2 regions of the Anaerobacillus sp. QJM3NY_17 genome follow, and region 2 is predicted to be linked to the other one. Evidence: riboswitches for the same ligand, from Rfam matches in the RefSeq annotation. Region 2 holds a riboswitch; the other holds the start of a gene.
The links. A riboswitch is a leader RNA that binds a small molecule or an ion and turns the genes downstream of it on or off. The one in region 2 is predicted to bind cobalamin.
Positions count from the first base shown of each region.

Region 1: it holds a riboswitch for cobalamin, as region 2 does, so the genes downstream of both, AC0VYV_RS20675 (ABC transporter substrate-binding protein) here and AC0VYV_RS18190 (ribonucleoside-diphosphate reductase subunit alpha) in region 2, are expected to answer to the same signal.

Region 1 covers NZ_CM149685.1:4,047,015-4,051,821, reverse strand. Annotated here, with positions in the region: gene AC0VYV_RS20690 (M56 family metallopeptidase) at 1-519, shown strand, start outside; gene AC0VYV_RS20685 (DoxX family protein) at 578-967, shown strand; gene AC0VYV_RS20680 (DsbA family protein) at 979-1,695, shown strand; cobalamin riboswitch at 1,836-2,020, shown strand; gene AC0VYV_RS20675 (ABC transporter substrate-binding protein) at 2,159-3,142, shown strand; gene AC0VYV_RS20670 (FecCD family ABC transporter permease) at 3,126-4,166, shown strand; gene AC0VYV_RS20665 (adenosylcobinamide amidohydrolase) at 4,169-4,807, shown strand, end outside.
Region 2 covers NZ_CM149685.1:3,506,375-3,511,181, forward strand. Annotated here, with positions in the region: gene AC0VYV_RS18190 (ribonucleoside-diphosphate reductase subunit alpha) at 1-2,114, opposite strand, end outside; cobalamin riboswitch at 2,251-2,425, opposite strand; gene AC0VYV_RS18195 (sensor histidine kinase) at 2,783-4,153, opposite strand; gene AC0VYV_RS18200 (response regulator transcription factor) at 4,092-4,778, opposite strand.

The sequences.
Region 1 (4,807 bases), 540 kb from region 2:
GGAAAGCAGGCACTCGAAGTGATTAGAAGCGATGAGCCTATCGCGCTTACGTATGGAATGATTAGACCCAAAATCGTTCTGTCGACTGAACTAGTTAGCCTGTTGAGCAAAGAAGAGCTGCGCGCCGTGATTTATCACGAAACTTTTCATCAGCAGCATCGTGATCCATTGAAAAAATTTATCATCACCCTTCTCGTCCACGCGCTTTGGTACGTGCCGATTTTGAAATGGGTATCGAATCACTATCACACGCTACGCGAAATTGCCGCGGATCGGTTTGCGATGAAAGAAGCAAATATGCTGGATCTTAGTAGCGCGTTATTAAAACTATTAAAAAGCGATCACCGACAGCGTCATGCGTTTGCCGTATCTTTCGCGGAAACGTCTGTGAACGATCGCATACAACATATTCTTGCGCCAGAAAAAGAAGTGCATGTAACGCTGCCTGTTGGTACAGTCCTTTACTCACTTTATATTGTGTTAGGGTTATCCATCATGTTTATGGTGGCAACACCCTAATTCTTTTCGGAAACAAACACTACATCGTGTAGTGTTAAAATTAGGAGGGAGTTAATTTATGAATTTATCACAAAACGTTGCTCTTGTCGTATTACGAATCGTACTCGGTCTCATTTTTACGGTTCACGGTCTTGATAAATTTGCTGGAGGGATTGGAAATACCGCTGGATTTTTCGAGAGTATTGGCATTTTGGGTGGTTTAGCGTATGTCGTTGCAACGTTTGAACTAGTCGGAGGTCTTCTTATGATCGTAGGACTAGGCACACGCATTGTTTCTTTGCTTTTCATGATCGTCATGCTAGGAGCGATCTTTACGGTTAAACTAACGACAGGATTTATCGGAGGGTATGAATTGGATCTTGCTCTTCTCGGTATGTCAGTCGCTGTTTTGATTAGCGGAGGCGGAACCATTTCCGTTGATTACAAATACTTTTCGAAACAATCATAGGAGGAAGAATCATGGCAAATTCAAATAAGAATAATAAGAAGAAGAAGCAACCGAACAAACAAGCGAAAGCTCAGCATCAGAAAAAATCGAAAGCGTGGATCTACTGGTTAGTGGCCGCTGTCGCTGCAGTTATCGTAATCGTGATCGTCGTTTCAAGCGGCTCGAGTTCTGATGGTTCAGAGGAAAAAGCGATGGAGCAACCATTTCTCGGTGATGAAAATGCGCAGGTAGAAGTGATTGAATTTGGAGATTACAAATGCCCTTACTGTAAAGCATTCGAACAGTCCTTTTTCCCGCAAATTGATCAAGAGTTAATTCAAACAGGGGAAATCAAATTCTCGTTTATCAACTATCCATTTATTAATGTTGATTCTGATCGATCAGCTGAATTTGCTAAAGTGGTGTACCAGGAGCTTGGGAATGACGTGTTCTGGGAATTCCATTCATTAATGTATGAAAAGCAAACAGAAGGCACGGAACAGCAGGACATTTACACCGAAGATTATCTTGTCGACACGTTAAAAGAAGTGACTGATGAAGAAAAAGCACAACAGGTACTGGCAGCTTTTAAAGATGGCGAAGGAGAAGCGGCGATCGACTACGACTTATCGAAAGCTCGTGATCTCGACGTTACTGGCACACCAGCTCTCTTTGTGAACGGCGAGCCGTTTGAAGGACAAACAATTGATGACCTGAAGAAAATGGTAGAAGAAGCGAAGGAAGAGTAAAGGAATTACCATCATTGTCCACCGTGGGTGGACAATGATGGTTTTTTGTTTGTGAAGGGGGTCAGGCGCGAGCCTGACCCCCTCAAAACACAACTGTTCCCCCCACTCCCGCAATCATGTATAATAAACCTGTTACCAATTACATAGTGATCGATTCAGGTGTCTTTTCAATGAAGACTTAATAGGGAAGCTGGTGCAATTCCAGCGCGGTCCCGCCACTGTAAATGGTCGCCTGCTGCAGAATCCACTGTTCGTAACAGCGAATGGGAAGGAGCAGCATGCGATAACCATGAGCCAGGAGACCTGCCTGAGTCTAGCGCGAACAGCCTACGAGGATAGGGATGTGCGAACGGATTCAGGTGCTGCCTTTGGCACACCGTTACTTCCATTCGACCATCTCCATGCCCTCGTGCGTGGGGATTTTTTAGTTTAGAGACATCAGAAAACAGGAGGAGAAACACACATGAAAAAGCTTTATTCACTACTCGTTTTACTTTTTCTCGTTACAGGAATCATCGCAGGTTGCGGAGCGAGTGAAGAGAACAGCGCGACAAATGAAGGAAATGCGAATACAGAGCAAGCTGAACAGTCAGAAGATAGCGCTTTCCCAGTAACGATAACGGATGCATTGGACCAGGATGTTACGATCGAAAAAGATCCTGAAAAAATTGTCTCCTTAATCCCGAGTAACACTGAGATCCTTTTCGACCTGGGAGCAGGGGAAGAAGTCGTTGGCGTATCTGACTTCGCCAACTATCCGGAAGAAACGGCTGATATCGAAAAAATCGGCGGCATGGAATTTAACGTGGAGAAAATCATTTCTCTAAAGCCTGATCTCGTACTTGCACACGGCTCAAGCGCACATAACTCAGAAGCAGGTCTACAGCAGCTTCGTGATGCTGGAATCACCGTACTCGTTGTGAACGATGCGAAAAGCTTCGATGAAGTGTACGCTTCCATCGAAATGATCGGACAAGCAACTGGTGAAACGGAAGAAGCGGAAACAACGATCGATGAAATGAAGCAAGATCTTGAAGACATTCAAGCAAAAGCAGAAAGCATTAGTGAAGAAGATCAGAAAAATGTCTTCGTCGAAGTTGCCCCTGCGCCTGAAATCTACTCTCCAGGGAAGAATACGTTTATGGATGACATGCTAACGATGATTCACGCGAAGAACGTGACGCACGATCAGGAAGGCTGGAACCAGGTGGATCAGGAAGCGATTATCGAAGCGAATCCTGACGTGATCATCACAACGTACGGCTACTATACAGAGAAGCCAGTTGAACAAGTGTTAAGCCGCGACGGCTGGCAGGACGTAACGGCTGTCAAAGAAGAGCAGGTTGTTGACGTACACTCTGACCTCGTTACGCGCTCTGGCCCTCGTCTTACTGAAGGAGTAGAGGAACTTGCAAAAGCGGTTTACCCGGATGTTTTTGCTGAATAAACGGTTCATTGCCTATCCGATTGCGATAGCACTCTTAATTGGTGCCATGCTCCTTGGCATTTCAATCGGTACTGTTTCAGTTCCAGTGCTTACCATTCTAAAATTAATCGGAAGCGAAGTTTTGCACCTTCCATTCATAGGCAAAACCGATCCAATGTTTACAACAATTGTGATGGATATTCGCTTGCCGCGCGTCATTTTGGCAGGTCTTGTGGGGGCGTCTCTTGCGATAGCAGGGGCCGCCTTTCAAGGTCTTTTGCGTAATCCACTAGCGGATCCGTACGTGCTCGGCGTTTCATCCGGAGCATCAGTTGGAGCGGTACTCGTGCTGTTTTTCAACCTGTCCATTCCGTTTGTCGGCATGTTCACCCTACCAGTTATGAGCATCGCTGCATCGATTCTCACGATTTTTCTCGTGCTCTTTTTCGCACGACAAATAGAGCGATCGATGCGCGTGGAGACGATCATCCTAACAGGAATTGTGTTTAGCTCATTTCTTGGCTCACTTCTGTCACTTATGATCGCTTTAACTGGAGAGGAGCTTCGTCAAATTATCGGCTGGCTCCTTGGAAGCGTGTCGATGCGAGGATGGGAATATATCGGAATTATTCTTCCCTTTTTCATCATCGGCTCAGGGATCCTGCTCTTTAGCAGCAGGGAGCTGAACGCAATGTCGTTTGGTGAAGAACGCGCTCAGCATATCGGCGTGAACGTCGCGAAACGAAAGCTTTGGATTCTCATCGGCGGCTCGATTTTAACAGGGGCAGCTGTTGCGGTTTCAGGAACGATTGGTTTCGTTGGCCTTGTGATTCCGCATTTAACGCGCCTTCTATGGGGCCCGGATCACAGGCATTTACTGCCACTATCCATTTTACTTGGAGCTGCTTTTCTGATCATCGCTGATTTGATTTCACGAACGATCATTTCACCAACTGAACTACCGATTGGCGTCATCACATCGCTCATCGGTGCCCCGGTGTTTGCCATTATTTTAATACGAAGACGTAAGGAAAGAAGAGGATAAGCATGCTAAGCGTACATTCTGTTACAGGAGGATACCCCGGTCACGACGTACTTGATGACATTTCGTTTGATGTGAATCAAGGTGAGCTTCTCGGGATCGTTGGACCAAACGGAAGCGGCAAAACGACTATTTTTAAAATGGTTAGCGGCATTCTAAAAGCAAAGTCCGGCTCGATCTTGCTTAAAGATAAGCCGCTCTCAAGCTACTCAGCGAAACAGCTAGCGCGCGTGCTCGCGGTTCTTCCACAGCATGCGGATCAGGCTTTTCCTTATACCGTTAAAGAAACCGTTTCGCTCGGACGCTACGCCCATCAGACGGGATGGTTTCAAATGTGGAGCGAGCATGACGAGGCGGTTGTACAGCGTACAATGGAGCAAACGGGAATCGCCGCCTTCGCGGATAACTACGTGAACGAACTCTCAGGCGGTGAGCGTCAGCGCGTCTTTCTCGCACAGGCGCTTGCGCAGGAACCCGAGATTCTCTTATTAGACGAGCCGACGAACCACCTCGACCTTTCTTATCAAAAAGAACTGCTCGATCTCTTAAAAAAATGGACGCGCGAACAGGGGCTAACAGTGATTTCGATTTTTCACGACTTGAATCTGGCAGGTCTGTACTGTGACCGCCTGCTTCTTCTTGAA
Region 2 (4,807 bases):
ACAGTACTTTGCACATAGATATTAAACGATATTGATTGGTCCACATGACGCTGTCTGGCTGCATTCTGCTCAATACTCCAAAGCTGATCAATGTGATAAGCCGATTTGTAATACCAGGTCGTTTCAGGTGAAAGATCAGGCGCTGTAACAGGAATTTTATAGTTCTTCTTTTCCTCAGAGTATTCTTTTTGAAAAATCGGATCGATTGATGCTGTTGATCCGGCTATTAAACTTGTTGAACTGTTAGGGGCAACCGCTAAAAGATAGGCGTTTCTGACACCATTCGTTTGGACCCTTTCCTTAAGGGACTGCCATTTTTCACTAACGTAACCTCGTTGATTAAAGTACTCCCCATTTTGCCAATCAGAGCCTTCAAAGAGAGAGTAGCTTCCTTTTTCAACGGCAAGCTCATGACTTGCCTGTATCGTTAAATAATTGATTGTTTCATATAGTTCGTCCGCATAGTCTGCCGCTTCATGACTTTCCCAGACAATCTCTTTTTTCGCAAGGAGGTGATGCCAACCAAACGTTCCAAGACCAATGCTTCTATACTTCTCATTCGTTAACTGGGCTTGAGGCACTTCGATCGTATTAATATCGATCACGTTATCCAGCATTCTTACTTGAATTGGAATTAATCGCTCTAGTGCATTAGCTGTAACCGCACGCCCAAGATTAATACTTGATAGATTACAAACGACATAGTCACCAGGCGTTTTCGTAATGATAATCTTACCGTCTTTCGTGAATTCCTCTTCAACGGTCGTTGCACTCATATTTTGCATAATTTCCGTACAAAGATTGGAAGCATAGATCATACCAGCATGCTTATTCGGATTCGCTCGATTCACCGTATCTCGATAGAACATATAAGGCGTCCCAGTTTCCAATTGTGATTTCATGACTCGCTTCATAATCTCAATAGCCGGCACGGTTTTTCTTGAAAGCTCAGGATGGTTCACACATTGCCTATATTTCATACGAAACTCTCCTGATCCTTTTTCTTTGTCATACACATCTTCTAGTGAAAAGCCCATCACCTGGCGTACTTCATGAGGATCAAATAAATGCCAGTCTCCACGGTCTTCCACTGCTTCCATAAAGATATCTGGAATACAAAGACCCGTGAAAAGATCATGTGTCCTCATTCGTTCGTCTCCGTTATTAAGCTTGGCATCAAGAAATTCGAAAACATCCTTATGCCAGACATCAAGATAAACAGCAACAGCACCTTGACGCTGTCCTAGCTGGTCTACGCTCACAGCTGTATTGTTTAATTGCTTCATCCACGGTAAAACCCCAGATGAATTTCCTTTAAACCCTTTAATATCACTACCACGAGAACGAATTTTCCCGAGATATGCTCCAATTCCTCCACCATTTTTCGAAACGGTCGCTACATCTGTATTGCTGTCATAGATTCCTCTAAGACTGTCATCCACCGTATCGATAAAGCATGAGCTTAGCTGTCCATAGCTTTTTCCTGCATTTGAAAGAGTAGGCGTTGCTACTGTCATATATAAATTAGATAGCGCCCAATACGCTTCTTCAATTAGATTTAATCTCTTATCTTTTGGTTCATTTACCATGAGCGTCATAGCAATGACTAGAAAGCGCTCTTGAGGTAATTCATACACATTCTTATCATGATCTGTAGCTAGATAGCGGTCTGCGAGCGTTCGTAGTCCGATGTATGTAAACAAACGATCTCTTGATGGCTCGATTAACTTAGCAACTTGCCCTACTTCATTCTTGGAATAAGACTGAAGGAGTGCCTTGTTATAAATCCCTTCATCTGTCAGCTGTTGAAGAAGGCGATAGAAGCTTCCCCCACCATATACCTCTTTCTCAGAACGATGTGAAAGAGATTTACGATAGAGCGAATGAAGATGAAAAGCTGCTGCCACATAAGTCCAGTCAGGTTCTGTTGCGCTGATTCGTTCAAGGGCATTTAAAACTAGAATGTTACCAACCTCTTCTTGCGTTGATTCTTCTGAAATACCATCAATTGTTTTTTCAATAAAACTCTCACTAGCAAGTGACGGGTACTCATCTAGGAGCGTTCTTACTTCCTCCATCATTTTTGTTACTGTCATTTCTGCTACAGTACTCATATACCTCTCTCCTTTATCCATCCAAAATAAAAAGCTCACTCTCGGAAGAGTGAGCCTGGAGAAAACGACAACGTATAAATGGACATACTCGTACATTTACCCTGCCATTTCTCACCCTCAACCCCCGAAGAATAGAAACGTTTTTGACTATACGGCAGGTCTACTGGCTTGTGCTTCTTCCTTGGCAAGCCTTCCCGGAATTAACTCCAGTGGTTTCTTGCCTCGTCCACACGACAGTTGCGGGGACAGCTCCGGATTCGACCGGATTCCCTATTAAGTCGTTCTACGACACCGTATACTCAATTATTAAATTACGTACATTTTACCCATATATAGTATTCCAAACATTTATATATCACTAAATATTGATAACTCCATCTTACATGATGCTTTAATTTAGCACAAGCTTTATTGTTACATTGACTTAGATTTATTTCAACTCTAAAGACACTCACCTATCACTTTCAACCTGCTCATGCATATATTGTTGATACCTAAAAAAGTTTCCTGAAGGAAAGAAAGGTGAGTATGATGAAAAGATCATCTTCGGTTAATTTTAAGAAATTGGCTGGCTATACACAACTCTGTCAGAAATTCGGTATTTTGAGTGAACAAGAAAGCAAAGAAATTCTACAAAAGTTAAGTGAGCATAAAACATAAAGTTCTAACTACGATTGAAAAGGAATCGAGATCACGATCCTTCCTCCCTTTTTATTGTCTTCGGCGTAAATGTTACCATTATGCTTTTCTACTATTGTTTTCGTAATCGATAGACCAATGCCAGAACCTGACTTGTCACCTGTATAAAATCGTTCAAAAACGCGCTCTGGATTCTCGCCAAAGCCTTTACCATCATCTTCAACCTCAATATAAACTTGACGATTATCTTGGTGGACATGTACTTCTATAACGGATGAAGCGAATCGAAGGGCATTACCGAAAATATTCATAAAAGCTTGCTTCATTTTATCACTGTCCATCTTAAGGTCTATGGTATGATCAATGTCATACCTTACCTCTATTTGCCGTTGATGTGCAAGTGGTTTTACCACAGTGATGACTTCCATCAACACGTGATGAAGATCGACTACTTCATAAGTAAAAGATTCATCTACTGTTTCTAACCTAGTTAAATAAGAAATGTCCTGCACGATCTTTTTTAAACGCTGCGTTTCTTTCACGATCACTTCAAGACTATACTCGACGTCCTGTCCTACGATTACTTCATCTAGAATCCCTTCCGCATTCCCTTGAATGGCCATTAGAGGTGTTTTTAATTCATGAGACGCATTTTGAAGGAATTCCTTCTGATCAAAATCATTTTTTCGAAGTTGCTCCGTTAGTTCTTGAAATGTCTTAGCAAGTTCATTGATTTCATCCTTTGTTTTAAGCGTCAACGGGGGTTGTTCCTTGCGCATCGTAAATTCCCTCATGTGATTGGCAAGTAATCGAGTTGGCCCCGCTATTCCTTTCTGCATAATAGCAGCAAGGAGCACGGCAACAGCAGCAGATACTAAAAGACTAACAGCCTGTGATTGCTGAATAATCCGATTGAAACCTTCAAGACTTTCTACCTTCGTAAATAGCACAATACTGCCAACTTGCTCTCGTGAAAGACTAATTGGCACTTCCTCTGTAACATATAATTTTCCTTTGTTTTCTTCATAATCAATTCGAACCACTTCATCGACATTCGAATAAATTGCCTTCTCGTTTGCATTATAAATTATAAATTGAGATGAGATTAAATTGCCTGCCATTTCAATTCTTCTGCGATCAAGTAACCCATTAGGTGGATTTTCGCCCTTCCACTGTCGATCTTCGAGCATCTGACTAATTTGCAATCCCTCTTTTTGCAGCTGTTCTCTCGTTTCGCGCACAAGATATTCTTGAAATAAATATTGAAATGAAATAGTAGTAATAAGCAGAATAACAACAATAAGAACGATATAACTAAGAAACAATTTGGTACCGATATTAAACTTCTTCATCGATTTTATAGCCGTACCCCCAAACTGTTGCAATCTTCGCTTGCGCATTTGCATCTGACATCTTTTTACGTAGCCTTTTCACAAGGTCATCAATAATCCTACCATCACCTACATATTGATAACCCCAAATGGCTTCAATTAATCTCTCTCTTGTAAACGGTTGTCCTGGATGTTGGAGGAGATAGGCGAGCACATCGTACTCTTTCGGCGTTAAAGGCATTTCTTCCTCATTCACTAATAACAGTCGTTTTTTCTTATTTAAACGTACGTTCTGAACAGTAATTTCTTGTGAAGAATGGTTTTTCTCTAGGCGATTCATCCGTTTGAATAGATTCTTAATACGCACAACAAGTTCTCTAGGGCTAAAAGGTTTCGTTAAGTAATCATCAGCGCCAAGTTCAAGGCCTAGTATCCGATCAAGCTCTTCATCTCTTGCGGAAACAACGATAACGGGAATGTAAGAATACTTTCTTAACCGTCGAAGGAGTTCAAGTCCATCAACATTTGGCATCATAATATCTAATACTAATAAATCGGGTTCAATTGTCTCTAGAGCACTTAACACTTCTGCCCCATCTGTAAAGGTTGAGACAATAAACCCTTCTTTTTTTAAATACTTCTCTAAAATATCACGTATATTTTGTTCATCATCTATCACAAAAACGTGCTCCATCTCTCTCAACTCCGTTCCCTTTTCACATC